3 regions of the Thalassotalea agariperforans genome follow, and region 2 is predicted to be linked to each of the others. Evidence: predicted binding sites of a transcription regulator. Region 2 holds the regulator's gene; each other region holds the start of a gene.
The links. The regulator FNR, encoded in region 2, switches genes on or off when oxygen is low (the NO sensors DNR and NnrR bind a similar motif). The targets are predictions, from matches to a motif close to TTGATCTAGATCAA.

Region 1: a site for FNR is predicted at 4,089-4,102, ahead of ACSLUO_RS14780 (OmpW/AlkL family protein). Genes of this name have one in related genera too.
Region 3: a site for FNR is predicted at 4,263-4,276, ahead of ccmA (cytochrome c biogenesis heme-transporting ATPase CcmA). Genes of this name have one in related genera too.

What each region holds. Positions count from the first base shown of each region.
Region 1 is NZ_JBQMWH010000013.1:68,542-75,487, reverse strand. Features, by position in the region: gene ACSLUO_RS14795 (Gfo/Idh/MocA family protein) at 1-707, shown strand, start outside; gene ACSLUO_RS14790 (NRAMP family divalent metal cation transporter) at 761-2,140, shown strand; gene ACSLUO_RS14785 (Gfo/Idh/MocA family protein) at 2,146-3,246, shown strand; gene ACSLUO_RS14780 (OmpW/AlkL family protein) at 3,322-4,032, opposite strand; gene ACSLUO_RS14775 (2OG-Fe(II) oxygenase) at 4,177-4,833, opposite strand; gene ACSLUO_RS14770 (MarR family winged helix-turn-helix transcriptional regulator) at 4,945-5,358, opposite strand; gene ACSLUO_RS14765 (siderophore-interacting protein) at 5,527-6,252, shown strand; gene ACSLUO_RS14760 (hypothetical protein) at 6,302-6,946, opposite strand, start outside.
Region 2 is NZ_JBQMWH010000016.1:23,600-30,545, reverse strand. Features, by position in the region: gene ACSLUO_RS15650 (FixH family protein) at 179-673, shown strand; gene ACSLUO_RS15645 (heavy metal translocating P-type ATPase) at 673-3,051, shown strand; gene ccoS (cbb3-type cytochrome oxidase assembly protein CcoS) at 3,048-3,326, shown strand; gene ACSLUO_RS15635 (sulfite exporter TauE/SafE family protein) at 3,316-3,975, shown strand; gene ACSLUO_RS15630 (fumarate/nitrate reduction transcriptional regulator Fnr) at 4,038-4,757, shown strand; gene uspE (universal stress protein UspE) at 5,000-5,941, shown strand; gene ttcA (tRNA 2-thiocytidine(32) synthetase TtcA) at 6,047-6,946, shown strand, end outside.
Region 3 is NZ_JBQMWH010000010.1:25,593-32,538, forward strand. Features, by position in the region: gene ccmI (c-type cytochrome biogenesis protein CcmI) at 1-949, opposite strand, end outside; gene ACSLUO_RS12830 (cytochrome c-type biogenesis protein) at 953-1,414, opposite strand; gene ACSLUO_RS12835 (DsbE family thiol:disulfide interchange protein) at 1,418-1,975, opposite strand; gene ACSLUO_RS12840 (heme lyase CcmF/NrfE family subunit) at 2,003-3,985, opposite strand; gene ccmA (cytochrome c biogenesis heme-transporting ATPase CcmA) at 4,441-5,094, shown strand; gene ccmB (heme exporter protein CcmB) at 5,096-5,815, shown strand; gene ACSLUO_RS12855 (heme ABC transporter permease) at 5,817-6,560, shown strand; gene ccmD (heme exporter protein CcmD) at 6,560-6,793, shown strand; gene ccmE (cytochrome c maturation protein CcmE) at 6,790-6,946, shown strand, end outside.

The sequences.
Region 1 (6,946 bases), on a different contig from region 2:
CTAACTGGTTTCGTCCTGACATTTATTTTCAAGTAAGTGATTGGCGCGCCACTTGGAAAGGTGAAGGTGGCGGTTTATTGGTTAATCAATGTATTCACAACCTTGATATTTTTCAGTGGATTTGCGGTGTACCCAGTGAAATTACTGCCTTTTGTGAATTTGGTAAATACCATAATATTGAAGTAGAAGACGAAGTAACTGCTTACTTACGATATAACAATAAAGCAACTGGCGTATTTATTGGCTCAACAGGGGAAGCTCCTGGTGTTAACCGCTTTGATATTATTGGCGATAAAGGCAGTTTACATTTTGCTGTTGAAGGTGGAAAAAGTAAATTAACTCAAAAATTGAATGCGCAAAGTACCGCTGAATTTTGTGCCAATACTGATGAAATGTTTGGCATGCCTGCCGTTACTGAAAGTGATATCACGACAACAGAAACGGTTAATCAGCACGCAATTATTATGAATAACTTTGTTAATGCTATTCACCATGATGAACCTTTAATTGCGCCAGCACAAGATGGCTTAGCTTCATTAGATATTGCCAATGCTATGCTGCTTTCTACTTGGCAAAAACAAGCGATAGCTTTACCTATGGATAGAAATACCTATCAAAATGAGCTTAATAAAAAAGCCAATGCTTCAACACTAAGAACAAAATCAAATGCTGAAGCAAAAGTCGATATGAGTGCGTCGTATCGTTAACACATGGCGCACTATAACGTACTGATAACAATGACTATAACAAAGAGAACAAGATGACAGATTCAATCAATCAAGAAAGACAAATGCTAAGAGCGCTTTCTCAACAGCCTTTTAGCAAGCGCATTCCCAAATACTTAAAACTCAGTGGTCCCGGTTGGTTACAAGGTGCTATGACCTTAGGTGGCGGTAGTGCCGTAACCTCATTAACCATTGGTGCCCTCTTTGGCTACGAATTGTTGTGGGTGCAACCTGTCGCCATGTTAATTGGCTGTATTATGTTGTTTGCCTTGTCACATCAAACCTTACATACCCAAGAAAAACCTTTTGAGTCCATGAAAAAGCACGTTAACAAGCCCATTGCTTGGGGTTGGGCGATTGCCGCTTTTGCTTCCAGTTTAATTTGGGGCTTTGCACATTATCCGTTAAGTGCTGCCATGCTAGAAGAAATTATTGTAGTGAGTACCGGCTTTTCTGTTGATAAAGAGTCAGGTACTGCCCGTGATATGTATTTATTATTGTTAGCCGTTATTATTTGGGCAGGTGTTGCTTTTACCGCGTGGAAATATGGTGATCATGATGCCGAAGGTGGAAAAAATAATGCCGTTAAGTATTTTGAAACCGGTATTAAAGTATTAAGTGGTTTAATTATTATCGCTTTTGCTTGGGTTGTTATTAGTGCGTCATTAAACGGAAAAGTTGATTGGGCCGCTGTGGCTTCCGGTTATATTCCACAATCATTTCCTGACACAGCCCAAGGGGTTACCGTAGTTATGGCTGCTTTAGGTAGTGCCGTTGGTATCAACATGACCTTTATATATGGTTACACCCTGCTACATAAAAAATGGACACCTGATCATGCTGAGTTATCACGTTACGATATCGGCTTAGGTTTAGTTATTCCTTATATTTTAGTAACTAGCTTAATTTCTATTGCTGCTGCTGGCGCCTTTTTTGGTAGCGATATGGATATACAAGGTAAATTAAGCCCAACACAAGCAGGTACTATGTTTATGTCTGCAGGCTTAGATGAAGTCACTAGCCGCTTAATTTTCGCCTTTGGTATTTTAGGTATGGCAGTTGGTTCATTAGTAATGCATATGCTGTGTTGTGGCTCTGCCGCTGCTGCTATGTTTGGTTGGTCTGAAAACAGCCTAAAATACAAACTTGCACTTTTAGCCCCAACGCCGGCCATTTTAGGTGTTTTTGTTTGGCAAACCATGGGCGCTTATGTGGTTTTACCAACCTCTGCTATTTGTGGTTTCTTATTGCCAATTGCATACATTGGCTGGGCTGTACTCAACAATAAAAAAGATTATTTAGGTGATGCCATGCCTACCGGCAAAAAACGTTTCTTTATTAATATTGCAATGGCGCTTTGTATTATCACCGTACTCAGCAGCGTTATTTATTCTACTATGGTTAAAATGGGTTAATTGTCATGTCTGAACCAACTAAAAAACCAAACATGAAAGATGGTGCTAATTACGCACCTGTTGGGCAATCAGTTAAAGTGGTTGCACCAAACGAATTTTTCTTTTCAGTGGCCTTTTTAGATCACGGTCATATTAACGGCCAAACTAACGGCTTATTACAAGCGGGCGCTACTTTAAAATATGTTTATGATACTGACGAAAAACGCTTAGCTGCTTTTTGTGAAAAATATCCACAAGCAACGGTAGCCACTAGTTTTGAGCAAATTCTTAACGACTCTGATACCCAATTAGTGGCAAGTGCCGCTATACCTCATTTACGTGCAGGCATTGGCATTCAAGTAATGCACGCGGGTAAAGATTATTTTACCGACAAATCGCCTTTTACTACGCTTGAACAATTAGCTGAAGTGAAAAAAGTGGTTGCTGAAACGGGTCGCATCTATGCGGTTTATTATGCCGAGCGTTTACATAATGAAGCAGCTTTTGAAGCAGGTGAGCTTATTAAACAAGGTGCCATTGGCCGTGTACTACAAGTGATCAATTTAGCGCCTCATCGATTAGCAAAAGCGACTCGTCCAGATTGGTTTTTTGATAAAACATGTTACGGCGGTATTTTAACCGATATAGGGTCACACCAAGTAGAGCAGTTTTTAACTTACACTGGAGCAACCGATGCCACCATTAACTTTGCCCGCATTGAAAACTTTAACAACGCCGACAAGCCTGGGTTAGAAGACTTTGGTGAAGTATCGCTAACCGGAGATAATGGCGCTTCATTTTATACCCGTGTTGACTGGTTTACCCCTGAAGGTCAAGCAACTTGGGGCGATGGCCGTACCATTATTATTGGTACAGAAGGCAATATCGAATGCCGTAAGTACAACGATGTTGCACGCCAAGCACCAGCATCAAAAATATTCATTACCAATGGCGAAAAGGAACGAGAAATTGATTGTTTAGGACAATCATCTTTTCCGTATTTTGGACAATTAATTTTAGATGTTATTAATCGCACCGAACATGCAATGAGCCAAGCCCATACGTTTAAAGCCGCTGAATTAAGTATGTTAGCGCAAAAAATAGCTGAAGACGCAGCAACAAAATAGCAAACAGAAGATAAAAACCGCATTCATGACACTCTGAATGCGGTTTTTTTATGCCTGAAAATTAGCGCTAAGTAATTAAAATTTATAACCTAGCATCAAAGAGTAAACCATAGGATCAATATCAACATTTGATTTGCCTTTACCTACTAAACCACCAACATTTAAACTATCTTCCACATTAAAGGTTGCTTGTGTATTAATATCAATATAGCGCGCGGAAACATTTAAGCTCCACTGATCATCTAATAAATAATCAGCCCCTAGCTGTACTGAATAGCCAAACGAACTGTCTAGTGATAAATCACTAAAACCAGCCGCTTTCGGCGTTGCTGTAAACTTTTCTTCAAAAAATACCGTGTAGTTAATACCAAGCCCAAGATAAGGCTTAAATACAGAAGCTGTATCGAAATAGTATAAGGCACTAATAGTCGGTGGCAGTTGCTTAACATTGGCAAGCTTGGCGTCGTTTAAATCAATATTATAAATACTGTTTGTTGCCCCCGTTGGGTCTTGTAAATAAATATCATGATCAAACGGTGTTGCCGCTAACACTTCAAGCGCCCAGTTTTGATCATAAAAATAAACAAAATTTAACCCTAACTGGGTATTATCTTCTGGCGATAAAGTCAGGGGTAATGCTGCTCCATCTAAAGAAATACCCGCTTGATTTGAATCAGGCTTAACCTGAGTTAAACCGCCGCGAATAACAAAGTCGCCGGCTTGATAATTAGCCGAAAAAGTAGAAAAAGAGGCTAATAATGCTAAACAAAGTAACGATTTTTTCATGAGCTATGTCCTTAAAATTAATTAAGGTCAGTGTAAACAGCGCTGAATAACAAAACTTGATATAGCTCAAACAATTAAACTAGAGTTAAAACTCTATAACTGAACGATGATCTATATCAAATTTTTACACTATGCTGATAAAAATTATCTTGGTGGGTCAATTTGATCGCCAATTGAATTATTAATGCGAAACCAACCAGCAATACTATGGCGCTTCCTTAAAGCCGGTAACACTTCATGAGGAAATTCTTCACTAAGAAAAATCACCAAAGTACCAAGTGTTGGTGATACATCAAAGAGTTTGTGCTCTGGCTGTTCAGGATCATACATCACCAATTCACCACCTTCTTCTGGCTGCCAATTAGGGTTTAAATAATACACTGTTGATAACAAACGGTTTGCCTGCCCTTTAAAAGCGTCAACATGCTTTTTATAAAAAGCACCCGGCTGATAACAAGCAAAATGGCTTTCATAACTGAACAAGCCTAAAAACAACAAACGATTTAGTTCAACACGAACTTTTTCCATTTGGCTTAACCATAAAGACTCAATAGGTTGCTGATGATCAATCCAGCGAATTTCGTCACTACGGACAAATTGGTTAATTGTTTGTTGCTCTGAACGACCAATCGCTGCTTCTTGAAACTGTTCCGTATCAAGCTGCAACACATAATGTAATAAAGCGTCTTCTATATCGGCAGCAAACGCGTGATGAATTACGCTGTAACCTTTAGCTTTAAGGTCGTTAGCTACTTTAAGGTAATTAATTTCACCAACAAAAGATTGTTCAAAAACGTGCATTAGTTAATCAAGTAGATAAAAGGTGGCGCATTTTGCAACAACTTACTAAAACTAAGCAATAATTTTTGTTGATAAATACTAAAATAATTATTTTTATTAAACAGCCATAGGTTATTGCAAATTATGCTCGAGCTTACGCGCAATTTGTATGAAACTGTCAATTTGATCTGCTGGTATATCCGTTATTAATTGAGAAAATACTTTTTTTTCTGCCCTTTTAAAAAGGGTTAAGTTTTCACTACCTTTAACTGACAATACCAAAATTTGACTACGCTTATCTTGTTCATTATCAACTTTAATAATCAACTCTTGCTTCACTAACTCTTTAATTAAACGATTAATTTGAGCTTTATCTCGTCCCATAAAATCAGCAAGTTTTTGACCTGTACAATCATCAATTCTAGCAATGACTTTTAGCGATTTTAAATGCATAGGCGATAACCCTAATGCTAATAGCTTAATTTCTTCTTTCATATGATTACGCACTGCATGCACTAAACTAAACAGCGCTTCGCTTAATTCCATTATATTCTCCAATTGATGATGAATTAGTTGACAAAGTCTACTAATGCAAATATAGTAGATATTGTCAACTATATTTTATAAAGCGCTCATGTTCAAGCCAAACTTAAAACTTAGCCTTTAACAAAATATTAAAAACTACATTAACCAACACCATTTGGAGGTAAAAATATGGGTCCTAAAATGCGTATGACGCAAGTATTATCCGTGACAGAGCTTTCTCCACATATGAAACGAATTGTCTTAACTGGCGAGTCTCTTTCTGATTTTCCAAACAATAAAAAAAGTGCGCATGTTAAAGTCATTTTTCCTAATCCTAATTCAGCCAATAATAAGCCTAAACTTGGTATATATTTAGGATTCAAAAAGTTTATGCGTTCCTATACTGTGCGATCATTCGATCAGCAACAGCGTACTCTAACTCTCGACTTTGCTGTAAATGATCATCAAGGTTTAGCAAGTAATTGGGCGTTGCAAGCAAAAGCGGGTGATTATCTTGGTATTGCCGGCCCTGGCGATATAAAACATACCGATTTATTCGCTGAACATCACTTATTTTTGGGTGATATAACAGCATTACCTGCCATCGCCGCAACATTAGAAATGTTACCTGAAAGTGCTGTTGGCACCGCTTATATTCAAGTACCTGATAAGCAAGATATTCAACCTCTAATAAAGCCTGAAGGTATCAATATTGAATGGTTTGTAACCACAAATAAATTAACAGATGATTTTTTAAATGCCCTCAAAACTGTCGGTGAAACCTTGAATAATAGTGCTATTTTTATCGCTGCTGAGGCTAGTATTATCAAGCAGTTAAAAAGTTACCTGAATAAACATTGCCGCTATGATAAAGCTAAACTCTATGCCAGTGCCTACTGGAATCAGAAAAGATAAAAATGCTAGTCGTGATCAAACTCAACTATGCATTACTAAGAATAAATAATTAAGGATGAATAATTTGCACTGTTTTTTGCTGCTTTCGCTCAAAGTCACCAAAAAATGATTTTGAGCCATGTCTTGATTGGCTACTACTTACCACTAAACGTTGATTAATCACCTGATAAAACTCAGTATCTTGTCCAAAGGCTTCAACGTTTAATATTAAATAAGCACTACCGCTACCTTGAAAGTCGAGATGACTTTTTAACGGTGTGCCGTCATTATCAAGCCAAACTTGGTAACGCGCTTCAAAGTCATCAACGTATTTTCGTGTTCTTTTATTATGAATTAATACTTCCATTGGTAGTGCAAACGTTAATAGTCGCACATTCCGACCATCAAGCTGCGTTATGCTTTCACCAATAAATTCACCACGATTAATAAACTGCAAAAAATCTTCACTGGCCGATAACACACGATGTAAATCAACAGCTTTTAATTTAGCAGCGGCATCTAAGGTGGGTGATGGGCTGTCTTCGTTTTGGGCTTTTTGCGCTTTTTCAGTTGCCATCATGGTTAGCTGCTCTGTCTTATAAGTTAAACTAAAGCCCGTGGGATTGTCTTTTAATAAAACTTTAACTTCGCCTTGCTTGATGTCGTCGTCATGCTGATCAACAAACGAAGTTCTTAACTCGGCTATGATTGGCGT
Region 2 (6,946 bases):
GACATAATTTCAGCCTTGATTAAAGCGATTTTATCTCTCAGCTGAATTATTAAACAAAGATAAACAGACCCTAGCAAAAAAATCATTATTTAGATCATGTTTTTGATAAATAAATTGGTTCAATTTCATGAATACGAGTACAATAAGCGCCATAATTTTCTGTTAAAAATGTAGTCAAATGATCACTCGTTGGTATAAAGAGCCTTGGGCTTGGTTAGTATTTTTTCTTCCTTTCAGCGCGGTTGTTGCTGGTATTGCAACTTTCATCATTGCGAATGATGAGCCAGATCCGCTAGTTGTTGGCGATTATTACAAAAAAGGCAAAGCGATTAATCAAGAATTAACCAAGATTAAACATGCACAAAAATTAGGGATGAAATTTGCCTTAAGCTTTCAAAACAATACCTTAATAATTAAACCTACGGGTATTGAAAAAGAATTTCCTATTTTAAATGTTAGCTTTTTTCATCCGACCTTAGCTGATAAAGACTTTTACTTAGCATTAACTCAAGATGGTAATGGTTTATTCCGTCATCATATTGAACAGAATATTGATGGAAAGTGGCGAATTACCTTATCGTCATTTGAAAACACATGGAAAATTGAAAATGTGATTTCATTACCTCAATCTAATTTTATCGACATCATTCCTGATCCTATTCAAGCAAACTAATGCCGTTATTGTGTTTTCATTGTGGGGAGCCTGTCCCCACAAATTTCCATGCTAGTGTTGTTATTAACAATACCGAACAACCCATGTGTTGTATTGGCTGCCAAGCAGTGGCACAAACCATTGTTGATAATCAATTAACCGATTATTATAAATTTAGAACCGAACCGGCGCAAAAATCTGCATCGTTAATTCCTGAGCAACTTAACCAACATAGTTTATTAGATGACGATGAATTACAAAGTGAATTTACCCACAGTGATGGTGAATTTAAAGAAACCATTTTAACGATTGATGGTATTAGCTGCGCAGCTTGTGCCTGGTTAATTGAACAACAGATCACCCCTAACCCTGCGATCATCTCAATTGAGGTCAATGCGACTAGCCAACGAGCAACGGTAAAATGGTTAAAAGATAAAATTCAATTAAGTGAAATTGTTAACGCCATTGAAAAAATTGGTTATCAAGCACTACCTTTTAAAGCAAATGAAGCCGAGCAAATAAATCAAACTCAGAGCAAAAACTTCATCAAACGCCTTGGTATTTCGGGCATTTTAATGATGCAAGTGATGATGATAGCAATAGGTTTATATTTTGGTGCTTTTTCAGGCATGGACGAACATCATTTAGTGTACCTACGTGGTATTAGCATGTTGCTGGCAACCCCGATCATTCTTTATGGAGCTTTTCCTTTTTATGTCGGTGCATATAAAGCACTAAAAGCAAAACGCTTGTCTATGGATGTACCCGTTTCTATCGCCATTATCTTAGCGTTTAGTGCCAGCTGTTGGGCAACGATCAGCCAACAAGGTGAAGTGTATTTTGAATCGGTTGCCATGTTTACGTTTTTATTGCTAATAGGTAAATTTCTTGAATTTAGAGCTCGCTCTCGAGCCGCACAAGTATCGGCAAATTTATTAAAGCTCATGCCAATGGTGGCAACGCTTTGGCAAGAAGGCAAAGAAACAATTATTGCGGCCAAAAAGTTACAAACTAAAGATCAAGTTATTATCAAGCCCGGCGAAACTATTCCCGCCGATGGTTTTATCATTCAAGGTAAAAGCCAACTGAATGAAGCGATGTTAACCGGAGAACAATTACCAATTACAAAATCACTTGGTGATAAAGTATTTGCCGGTACCATCAATGGCGATAGCAACTTGCTGATAGAGGTTAATAAAAGTATCCGTGATAGTTTTTTAAGTCAGCTTATCCGGTTAAGTGAGAAGTCTCAAAACTATAAACCTCAATTAGCGGTATTATCAGATAAAATAGCTCAATATTTTGTGGCGCTCATTCTATTATGTGCCAGTGGCTCTGCAATTTATTGGCTTAATCATCAACCTGAAGAAGCATTTTGGATCACCTTATCTATTTTAGTGGCAACCTGCCCTTGTGCTCTGTCATTAGCCACACCTACAGCACTAACTTGTGCAACCACTCGGCTTAATAAAGCGGGCATCATGATAAAATCTGGCCATGTTTTAGAAACCTTGCCACAAATAACCGCTATTGCTTTTGATAAAACCGGTACCTTAACAACAGGTCAGTTTAGTATCGAACAAGTTACCATATTAACCAAAGATATTAATGAAGCAGAAGTATTAACCATTGCTGCTGCGTTAGAATCAGCTTCTGAGCATCCAATAGCCAAAGCTTTTTCGGTTTATCGTGATCACAATATTCAATGCAAAAATCTTACCGTACATTCAGGTAAAGGTGTATCCGGCAATATTAATCAAGACAGTTATGTCATCGGTAAAGTCAGCTGGTTATTAAGTGATGAAAACCTAAGTCGCCATCATGAAGCGCAGTGTGTGTTAATGAAAAACGAGCAAGCAATCGCGGTATTTTATTTACAAGATAAGTTACGTGAAGATGCCAATGCAGTATTAACCACTTTAAAAACTATGAAACAAAGTTTATACATGGTTTCTGGTGACAGCGAACATGCATGCCAAAAATTAGCGCAATCATTACCTATGACAGCTATCCATGCCGGATTATCAGCAAAACAAAAAATGGCGCTGATCCAAAAGATTAATCAACCTATTGCTATGGTTGGCGATGGTGTTAACGATACGCCAGTATTTAGCGCGGCACATATATCATTTGCAATGGGCAATGGTACTGATATTGCTAAAAATGGCGCTGATGTTATTTTATTGAATAACCAGTTAACCTCACTACTCACTTGTTTAAAAGTGGGTGATAAAACAAAACGCATTATCATTCAAAATTATTGCTGGGCTTTTTCATACAATGCCATTGTTTTACCGCTTGCGATGATGGGCTACATTACTCCGTATTTAGCCGTTATTGGTATGTCAGCCAGTTCAATTTTAGTTGTCACAAATTCTTTAAGGCTATTGAAAAAATGACCATCATTTATGTTTTGATCCCTATCGCGATAATTCTTACTATTATTGGTATTTATTTATTTTTTTGGGCGGTTAAAACCGAACAATTTACCGATCTCGAAAAACAAGGTATGAGTATTTTATATGATGATGAAAAAACAGCAGAGCAGCAAAACCCAAAAACCGTAAACAGCTCCGATAGAAAACCACAGCCAACAGATGCACCTTCTGCAACAACAAAATCAATGGCTAAAAATAACAAAATAAGTGACGCTGTAGATCACAATGTCGATTGATTTACTCTCTGCTTTTATCATTGGTTTATTCGGTAGTGGTCACTGCTTAGGTATGTGTGGTGGCATAACCACCATGTTAACCAGTGCTATCGAGCAAAAACAGCAAAATAACCGTAAATTTTGGTTAGTAATTTTTTATCACTTTGGCCGTATTTTTTCTTATAGTTTTATCGGTTTTATTGTCGCCTTAAGTAGTTCCATCGCTATTCATAGCGTCGGTTTTCCTCTTTATGTTTTACGCTTCGTGGCTGCGATTTTTTTAATATTATTGGGTTTGTATCTTGGCCAATGGTTTATGGGCTTAAGTTATGTTGAAAAAGCAGGTCGTGGTATTTGGCAAAAACTATCCCCCCTAAGTAAAAAAATTATTCCAGTTAATAACAAACGCAAAGCGCTGGCTTTAGGTATGTTATGGGGCTGGTTACCTTGTGGCTTAGTTTATTCCACCTTAACTTGGTCATTAGCCAGTGGTGATGCAATCACAGGTGCCCTTATCATGTGCTTTTTTGGTTTAGGTACATTACCAGCCCTGATCGCATTATCGTTTGGCATACATTCCTTTAAAAGTTTATTGCTCAACCCGTTATTTAAAAAATTATCGGCTATCTCTTTAATTCTCTTTGGAATTTATCAACTAATAATTCTTTAAACTCAATTGCATCTATTAAAAGCATTGCATAGAATAGCCTTAACATTATTGAGGATATAAATATGCAAACAAATCAATGTCCGGGACGACAACATATCCATTGCCAAAGCTGTAGTTTAAGTGAATTATGTTTACCTTATTCTTTAGATGCACAAGAGCTTGATCAACTTGATTTAATCATAGATCGTAAGCGCCCTGTTCATAAAAATGACAAAATATATAGTGATGGTGAAGCACTACATTCATTGTTTGCTATTCGTACCGGTACCTTTAAAACCTATACAATTAATGCGCAAGGCGAAGAACAAATCACAGGTTTTCATTTACCTGGCGACTTATTAGGATTTGACGCAATTGCCCAATCAGAACATGCAAGTTTTGCACAAGCATTAGAAACCTCAATGGTATGTGAAATTCCATACGACACGCTTGATAACTTATCAGCCACTATGCCTAAGCTGCGTAAACAAATTTTAAAACTAATGAGTGCAGAAATAAAAACCGATCAAGACATGTTATCACTGCTTAATCGTAAAAATGCCGAACAACGACTAGCCACTTTTATTGTCATGCTTAGTACTCGTTATAAAACCCGTAATTTATCCCCAAATGAATTCAGATTAGCAATGACACGTGGTGATATTGGGAACTATTTAGGACTAACAGTAGAAACCATTAGCCGGTTATTAAATCGATTTGATAAACAAGGTTTATTAAATGTTAATGGAAAATTCATAACGATCAATAATTTAGAAGAACTTAAAACACTAGGTGAAGTATAGTTTTTTATTCCTCCCTTAATGACTTAGTGACAACTTATGCATTAAGGGAACTCCTTGTCATTTTCTAAGTATAAACCCCGCCATATCTTCGATATTTTGCCGTTCTTGAACTAAACTTTGTTAAAGCATTGAATTGATTTTCATTGTTTAATATTAACTAGCCTAAACTTGGCAAGTTAGCTAATAGTATTAAATAAATGATTATCATAAGCGCAAGTTAACGACAAATAACGAGGCCAATCATGGAAAAATATCAAAACATTCTAGTCGTTGTTGACCCCAACGATGAAGAACAAAAAGCGTTAAAACGTGCCATTACCTTAGGTAAAAAAACACAAGCCAATATCACCGTATTTTTAACTATTTTTGATTTTTCCTACGAAATGACCACCATGTTGTCGCATGAAGAACGCGAAAATATGCGTGAGTCAGTGATCAAAAGTAGAGAAAATTGGCTAAAAGAATTAATCACGCAACCAGAAGATAATTATTTAGCCGATAACTTAAATATAAAAACCAAAGTTGTTTGGCATAACCGACCTTTTGAAGCCATTATTCAAGAAGTATTAGCACATAACTTTGATCTGGTGGTTAAAGGTACTCATCACCATGACAAATTAAAATCGGTTATTTTTACCCCCACCGATTGGCATATTCTGCGTAAATGCCCTTGTCCTGTATTATTAGTAAAAGATCATCTATGGCCAGAAAATGGTAATATTTTAGCGGCTGTTAATGTAGGTAACGAAGAGGAAGAACATATTTCCCTTAATAAAAAACTTACCGAAGAAGCGGTGCATTTAGCGGAATTAATTAATGCTAATGCTCATTTGGTTAACGCTTACCCTGGTACCCCAGTTAATATTGCCATAGAAATCCCTGAGTTTAATGCTATTGAATATAGTCATAACATGAAAGCACATCATACCGACGCCATGAGAGAACATGCTTTAAGTTTTAACTTTGACCTTGACAACACCCATGTTAGAGAAGGCTTACCCGAAGATGTTATTGAATCCATGGCGCAAGCATTAGATTGTGAATTAGTGATCTTAGGTACAATTGGCAGAACAGGCTTTTCAGCGGCATTAATTGGCAATACTGCCGAACAAGTCATTGATAATTTAAATTGTGATGTATTGGCTTTAAAACCTGATGGTTATATTTCACCACTGGCCGACTGATCAAGCATTGTAAATGGGCGTTTATTTAAGAAACAAAGCCATTATTTAATTGGTCAGTTATAGTAGTTCAGGTATAATTCGCGCGAATTTATTTAGGGTGAAATTATGTCTGACGCAATACAATCATTATCAAAAGCTGAGCAAACACAATTACAAAAACTTGAAAAAAAGTTGCGTGGTCATGTTGGTAAAGCTATCGCTGAATATAACATGATTGAGGACGGCGATCGTATCATGGTGTGCTTGTCTGGCGGCAAAGATAGTTACGCGTTACTTGACATCTTATTGATATTAAAGACTTTAGCACCAATTAATTTTGATATAGTGGCAGTTAACTTAGATCAAAAACAACCTGGTTTTCCTGAGCATATTTTACCCAACTATTTAGCTAGCTTAGGTGTTGAATACCAAATTATTGAAGAAGATACTTACGCTATAGTTAAAGATAAAATCCCTGAAGGAAAAACTACCTGTAGTTTATGCTCGCGTTTACGTCGGGCCATTTTGTACAAAGCGGCGAAAAATTTAGGGGCAACAAAAATTGCCTTAGGACATCACAGGGACGATATGATCGAAACCTTGATGTTAAATATGTTTTATGGCGGCAAAATGAAAGCAATGCCAGCTAAGCTAGTTTCTGATAATGGTGAGCATGTTGTAATTCGTCCACTGGCCTTTTGTAAAGAAGCCGATCTAGCAAAATATGCCAGTTTAAAAAAGTTTCCTATCATTCCTTGTAACCTTTGTGGCTCACAACCGAACTTACAACGCCAAAACATTAAACAAATGTTAAATGATTGGGATAGCTCTCACCCTGGCCGAATAGAGTCAATGTTTACAGCCATGCGCAATATAGTACCTTCACATATGTGTGATACTGAGTTATTTGATTTTAAAGGAATAAATTCTTCATCAGGGGTAATTAATGGCGGCGATATCGCTTTTGACCGAGAAGAGTTTCAAGACAAAAGCCCTGCGAATAATCAACAATTTAAAGATGAATTA
Region 3 (6,946 bases), on a different contig from region 2:
GTATTTTTTCTGATATCGCCACATTAACGGTTAAGCCAACAACTTCTTCCCCTGAACTTGGCGCTTGTTCTTGTGGTGATGCAACACCACTACCTTGAGCCAAACGGCTTTTCGCTTCATTAATTGCCTGCGTGATCGCAACCGTATTAACTGACTTATTTGCCTCAAGCACAATTTGCCAATAATCAACCGCGGCTTGATAATCCGCTTCACTAAAGGCATGCATGCCTAACAAAATGTTTGTTGAGGCGTCCGTCGGATCTAAAGCTAAAGCTTGCTCAATTAAAGCATTAACTTCCGGTGTTAATTTTTGCCCATGCTTATAATAAGCCGCTTGCGCTTTTGCCCCCACTAAATCGGCAACAACACCTTCAATTTCAATAGATTTATCAAAGGCGGTCATCGCATTTTCAAAACTACCTAAAGCCACTAATTCTTGGCCAAGCGCATACCAAAGCTCTGAGTTGTCTGGTGTAGCACTAAGTTGTGCTTTTAGTTGTTCAATTCGATTGATGCTTTCTTGCTGCTCTGGGGCTAAATTCGCATGTTGATCTTGCTGAATTTGTGGTTGTGAAAGCTGCTCAAAGGCACCAATTTTTTGATAAACCACAACACTAAACACTAAAACAAAAACCGAAATAACACTTGGCCAAATTACCGAAATTTGCTGCTTCATTTTTACCGTATTGCTATGTGCTTGGTTTTCTTCCATGTCTTGTAAAAAGCTTTTATCTAGCTCAGCAACTAAATATTGATAATTTTCTTGATCGATTTTTTCTTGCAGAAAATCACTTTCAATTTCTGCTTTATGTTCGTGATAAAGTGTTTTGTTGGTGTGATCGCGACTGTCTTGGTCAATATCATCTTTTTTAACTTGGCTAAGATAATGCCCCCAAATAATCAGTAAGATCAGGAGAATAAATACAACGAGGGTAATAATAACGGCCATGATTTATTTGTCTTTTAAAAATTGTTGAAGTTTTTGCTGTTGCTGGGCAGATAATTGTTTTTCTTCAATGGCTTCCGGTTTTTTACGTAACACTAAAAACATGACGACACCACCAATTAACAATAAGCCAATTGGTCCATACCAAAGAATATAAGTTAACGACGACACTTGCGGACGATATAAAACAAAATCGCCATAACGTGCCACCATGTAATTAACAATTTCACTATCAGCCTTGCCTTCATTAAGCATGGTATAAACTTGTGCTCTTAGATCGATAGCAATTTGTGAATTAGAATCGGCTAAGTTTTGATTTTGACATTTAGGGCAACGTAACTCTTTAACTAAAGCTTGATAGCGATCTTTTGTTACCTGATCTTTAAACTCGTAAGTATCAACTGGGCTAGCAACAACTAACCAGCTAGCTAAACAGCCAAAAAATAAGGCTAATAGTGATTTTTTCATCTTTTATCCTTGCCCTTTCTGTGCACGTTGCTCTTGTTCTATTAACTGAATCAAAGGTTCAAATTCTGTTTGCCAAACCTCTTCCGTGACCGCACCTTGAAACCGTTTACGAATAACTTTGTTGTGATCAACCACAAAGGTTTCTGGTGCGCCAGTTACCCCTAAATCTCGGCTTAATTGGCCTAGAGGATCAAACACAGAAAATTCATACGGATTACCTAACGTTTTTAACCAGTTAATTGCAAGTTCGCGATCATCTTGATAATTCACACCATAAATTTTTACCCGACCTTCTTTCGCAAGTTTGATAAAAAATGGGTGCTCGTAACGACACGTTGGACACCAAGTACCCCAAACATTAAATAATAAAATTCCCTCAGCTAGATCGGCTTCGGTCACTAAATGCGTTTCACTATGCACTTCGCTTAAATTAAAGCTTGGTAATTTTTTACCCACCAATGCCGATGGCATCGCTTGTGGGTTTAAAAACAAACCTCGATATAACACCACCGCTAAAACAACAAACAAAACAAGCGGGATAAAACGAATGATTTTATTCATCACAACTACCTAAAATTTTCTATTTAATTAAACTTTAACAGCGGATGTTTCACTGCTAGTTGATGAACTTTTTACGGCTTTTCTACGACGGTAACGTTTATCTAAAATCGCTAAAAAGCCACCAAAGCCCATGAAAATTGCGCCTAACCAAACCCAACGGATAAAAGGTTTATAATGAACCCTTACCGCCCAAGCACCGTCGTTAAGTGGATCGCCCAAGGCAACATAAATATCACGTAAAAAGCCCGCATCAATACCGGCTTCTGTCATGCCCATGGTTTGCACTAAATAAGTACGACGCTCTGGTGTTAACAGGGCAATAAAATCACCTTGTTCTGACACTTCAATTTGACCTTGCTCTGCACTGTAATTAGGCCCTTGAACATTTTTAATACCATTAAATTGAATGTCGTAGCCTTCAACGTTAATTGACTCACCCACCGCCATTCTGACATTAATTTCTTGCTCATAAGACGACACTAACGTAACACCAACAATAGTAATTGCGATACCAAAGTGTGCAAATGTCATACCTAAATGGCTAATACCAACACGAGAAAAGTTAAAGGCTTGGCTTTGATTGTTAGTGGCTAAATTGTGGACATCTTTTAGCACCACTAACGCAACCCAAGTAGCTAAGATCATGCCCATCGACACTAATAAATCAAACTCACCACCATAAGCTAATGGAAATAACAAACCAAAAATCACACTAGCAATAGACACTTTACTCAGTTGCTTGCGTAATTCACCTTGCTTGGCTTTTTTCCAACGAATTAATGGTCCAATCCCCATCACTACAAACAAAATGCTCATAATTGGCACAAAAACAGCATTAAAATAAGGCGGTCCCACAGACATTTTACCTAGCCCTAAGGCGTCAACAAATAGTGGGTAGAGTGTGCCCAGTAAAACACTCACTGCAGCAACCACTAAAATAATATTACAAACTAATAATGCCGCTTCACGTGAATACAGAGAAAAACGGCTAAAACTGGCTACGCTTCTTGCTCTAAAAGCAAATAAGGTTAACGAGCCGCCAACAGCAATGCCCAATAATAACAAGATGAAAACACCTCGCGATGGATCAGCCGCAAACGAATGCACAGAGGTAATCACCCCAGAGCGTACTAAAAAGGTACCTAATAAACTCAAACTAAAAGCAAATATCGCTAATAATACGGTCCAATTTCTAAATGTGCCGCGTTTTTCAGTTACCGCTAAAGAATGAATTAATGCTGTGCCTACAAGCCATGGCATAAATGAAGCGTTTTCAACGGGATCCCAGAACCACCAACCGCCCCAGCCAAGTTCGTAATATGCCCACCAACTACCAAGCGCAATCCCTAAAGTTAAGAATATCCATGCCGCTACTGTCCAAGGACGTGACCACCTAGCCCAAGCCGCATCTAACTTGCCACACATTAAGGCAGCAACAGCAAATGCAAACGCCACAGAAAAACCAACATAGCCCATGTACAACATAGGTGGGTGAATAATTAAGCCAATATCTTGTAACAGTGGATTTAAGTCGCGCCCTTCAGCTGGCACCATAGGCCACAAACGTTCAAAAGGGTTAGAGGTTAATAAGGTAAATAGCATAAAACCTAGCGCTACCATGCCCATAATTGCCAGTACTCGGGCAACAAATTCTTGTTCAATTCCCTTACTAAATTTAGCGACAGCAAAAGTCCATGCGGTTAACGAAAACACCCAGAGCAATAATGAACCTTCGTGTCCGCCCCAAACGGCGCTAATTTTAAAATAATAAGGTAATAAGCTATTTGAATGGCCGGCAATATATTTAACGGAAAAGTCATCTTCAACAAAGCTATAAGCTAAAATCACTAAACTCATTGCCGTAAAAGCAAACATACCAAACGTGAGTGGTTTAGCATAAGCGGTTAATTTGGAATTTTGGCTATAAACACCAATCAGCGGAATAATACTTAAGCAAACAGCAAAAGCTGTGGCAACAATAAGCGCAAAGTGCCCTAACTCAGGGATCATGAAGTTCTCCGAAAACGTATGTAAAGATGTTGAGTAGCCGCGATACGCTTAACCACAAAACTGACTAAGAAAATGAGCTATTATCTTACTAATAACAGCGTATTTACCGTTTCATTTCCCTAGTTTTATTGCGCATGATTCTATCACTAAGTTGTCATATTAATCATTAACTGAATCAGGGTTTTTAAACGTTATTAATAAGAAAGTTGATTTAAAATAAGCAAATAACAGCAAGGTTAATATTCATGTGAAGGCGCAAAACCTTTATAGTATTATGTTTATCTGTATCAATAAAATCATAAAAAATTTTTGCTAGCCTTTGCTTAACCTAGTTAACGCGCTCAAATTTATTGTAACAAACCGTTATAATTTGCCTTAACAGGCAGCTTTGTTAACGATTTTATTGTATTTTTTGCTATAGTCTGCCGACTGAAATTTTTAGAAGTGATCATTTTTTGTTAAAGCCGAGTAATGCCTTATTAAGTGCTGATAAATTAACCTGTATTCGAGAGGAGCGGATCTTATTTGATGAGCTCTCTTTCGACATCTGTGCTGGTGATATCGTGCAAATTGAAGGTCAAAATGGTGCCGGAAAAACCAGTTTATTAAGAATACTGGCCGGGCTTTCTGCCCCTTATTCTGGCCAAGTATTATTAAACCAAGCGCCGCAACCAAAAAATATCAGAGCATGTCGAGAAGAGTTTCACCAACAGCTCACTTATATTGGCCATAATCCTGGCATCAAAGGTGAAATGAGCGCACAAGAAAACCTTGAGTTTTATTTATCGTTACACGGCTTAGATAGTCAAAAAACCGAAAGCACCTTAGATAAAGTGAACCTAACGGCTTTTGAAGATAGTTTAGCTTCACACTTAAGTGCTGGTCAGCACCGCCGCATTGCGCTTGCCCGTTTATGGCAAAGTAAAACGCCAATTTGGATTTTAGATGAGCCCTTTACCGCCATTGATAAACAAGGGGTAAAAAACCTTGAATCACTTTTTGTTGAACATGCTCAACGTGGTGGTTGTGTAATTTTAACCAGCCATCAAGATTTAACAATTAGCGCAGCTAATTTTAGAAAAATTCAACTCGCATATAGGTTTTATTAATATGTCCAAAACCATGCCTAACCTTACTGAGCTGAATTCATCAAACTTGCCTTATCGCAAAGCCTTTATGCTGTTTTTAAAGCGCGATTTAATGATCGCTATTCGCCATAAAGACGACATGCTTAATCCGTTATTATTTTTTGTTATTGTGGTAACTTTATTTCCGCTTGGTATCGGGCCAGAAGCAAATACCTTATCTCGAATTGCTCCCGGAATAATTTGGGTTGCGGCGTTATTATCGTCATTATTATCGCTTGATCGTTTGTTTAAAAGTGATCACAACGACGGTTCTTTAGAGCAAATGTTGTTAAGTCCACAGCCCGTGTTTATTTTGGTATTAGCCAAAATTATTGCCCACTGGCTGATCACCGGCTTACCCCTAATTATTATCGCTCCTTTACTCGCGGTTTTATTACATTTACATGAAGCCAGTTATTTTGCCTTGTTTGTAACGTTATTAATTGGCACACCAATATTGAGCTTTATCGGTGCGATAGGTGCCGCATTAACCGTCGGCATAAAAAAAGGCGGCGTATTATTAAGTTTGATTATTTTACCGCTATATATTCCAGTATTGATTTTTGCCACTAGCGCTATCGACACCGCCGCAATGTACTTACCCTATGGTGGGCAACTTGCTATAATTGCGGCGATTTTTGTTCTGGCGCTAACCTTAGCCCCTTTTGCTGTAAGTTCAGCCTTGAAAGTGAGTACCAACTAAAATGTGGAAATGGTTACATCCTTACGCTAATCCTGAAGTGTCATATAACTTCGCCAAAACCTTAAAACCTTGGTGTTTCGGCCTAGCTGCTATTTGTTTAGCTATTGGCATTGTTTGGGGATTATTATTTGCCCCTGCTGATTACCAACAAGGTAATAGTTTTAGAATATTTTATTTGCATGTGCCTAGCGCTATTTTATCGCAAGGAATTTATTGGGGTATGGCGATAGCCGCTTTAACCAGTTTAGTATGGCAAGTGCGTTTAGCTGATGCTTCATCAGCCGCATTAGCACCTATTGGTGCTGTCTTTACTGCTATTGCACTAGTAACAGGCGCTGCTTGGGGCCGACCAACGTGGGGCACATGGTGGATATGGGATGCTCGTTTAACCTCAGAATTAATTTTATTATTTTTATATTTAGGAGTAATGGCATTACACAATGCCTTTGATGATAAAACCCAAGCAGGCAAAGCCGCAGGCATTTTAGCGCTTGTAGGCGTTATTAACTTACCCATCATCAAATACTCTGTTGAGTGGTGGAATACTTTGCATCAAGGTTCTACCGTCTCACAAATGGGTAAACCATCGATCACACCAGATATGTACTGGCCATTTATCATTTGCTTTTTTGGTTTCACTTTTTTAGTTGCCGCCATTACTTGTGTTCGTTTTCAAAATGAGGTGTTAGCACGCAATAGCATGCGGCCTTGGGTTATCAACTTAGTATCAAAGGGGCTTAAATAATGCAATTTAACTCTTTTAGTGACTTTATCGCCATGGGTGGCCATGGCCTATATGTGTGGATTTCTTACGGTTTTAGCTTACTCAGTTTATTATTATTAGTGTTTTTTTCATTACGCAGTAATAAGTTAGTACGTGACAACATCCGCAAGAAATTAAAACGTGAAGAAAAACTCAAGCAAGCACATCAGAAACAGCAAGATCTTGAAAATAACCCGCTAGAGACTGAATTATGAACCCTAGACGAAAAAAACGCTTAACCATTGTCATTAGTATTTTAGCTGGCTTAGGCCTAGTTATTGGCTTGTTGCTATATGCACTGAGTCAAAATATTGATGTGTTTTTTAAACCTACTGAAATCTATCAAGGCAAAGACGATAGCGGCATTA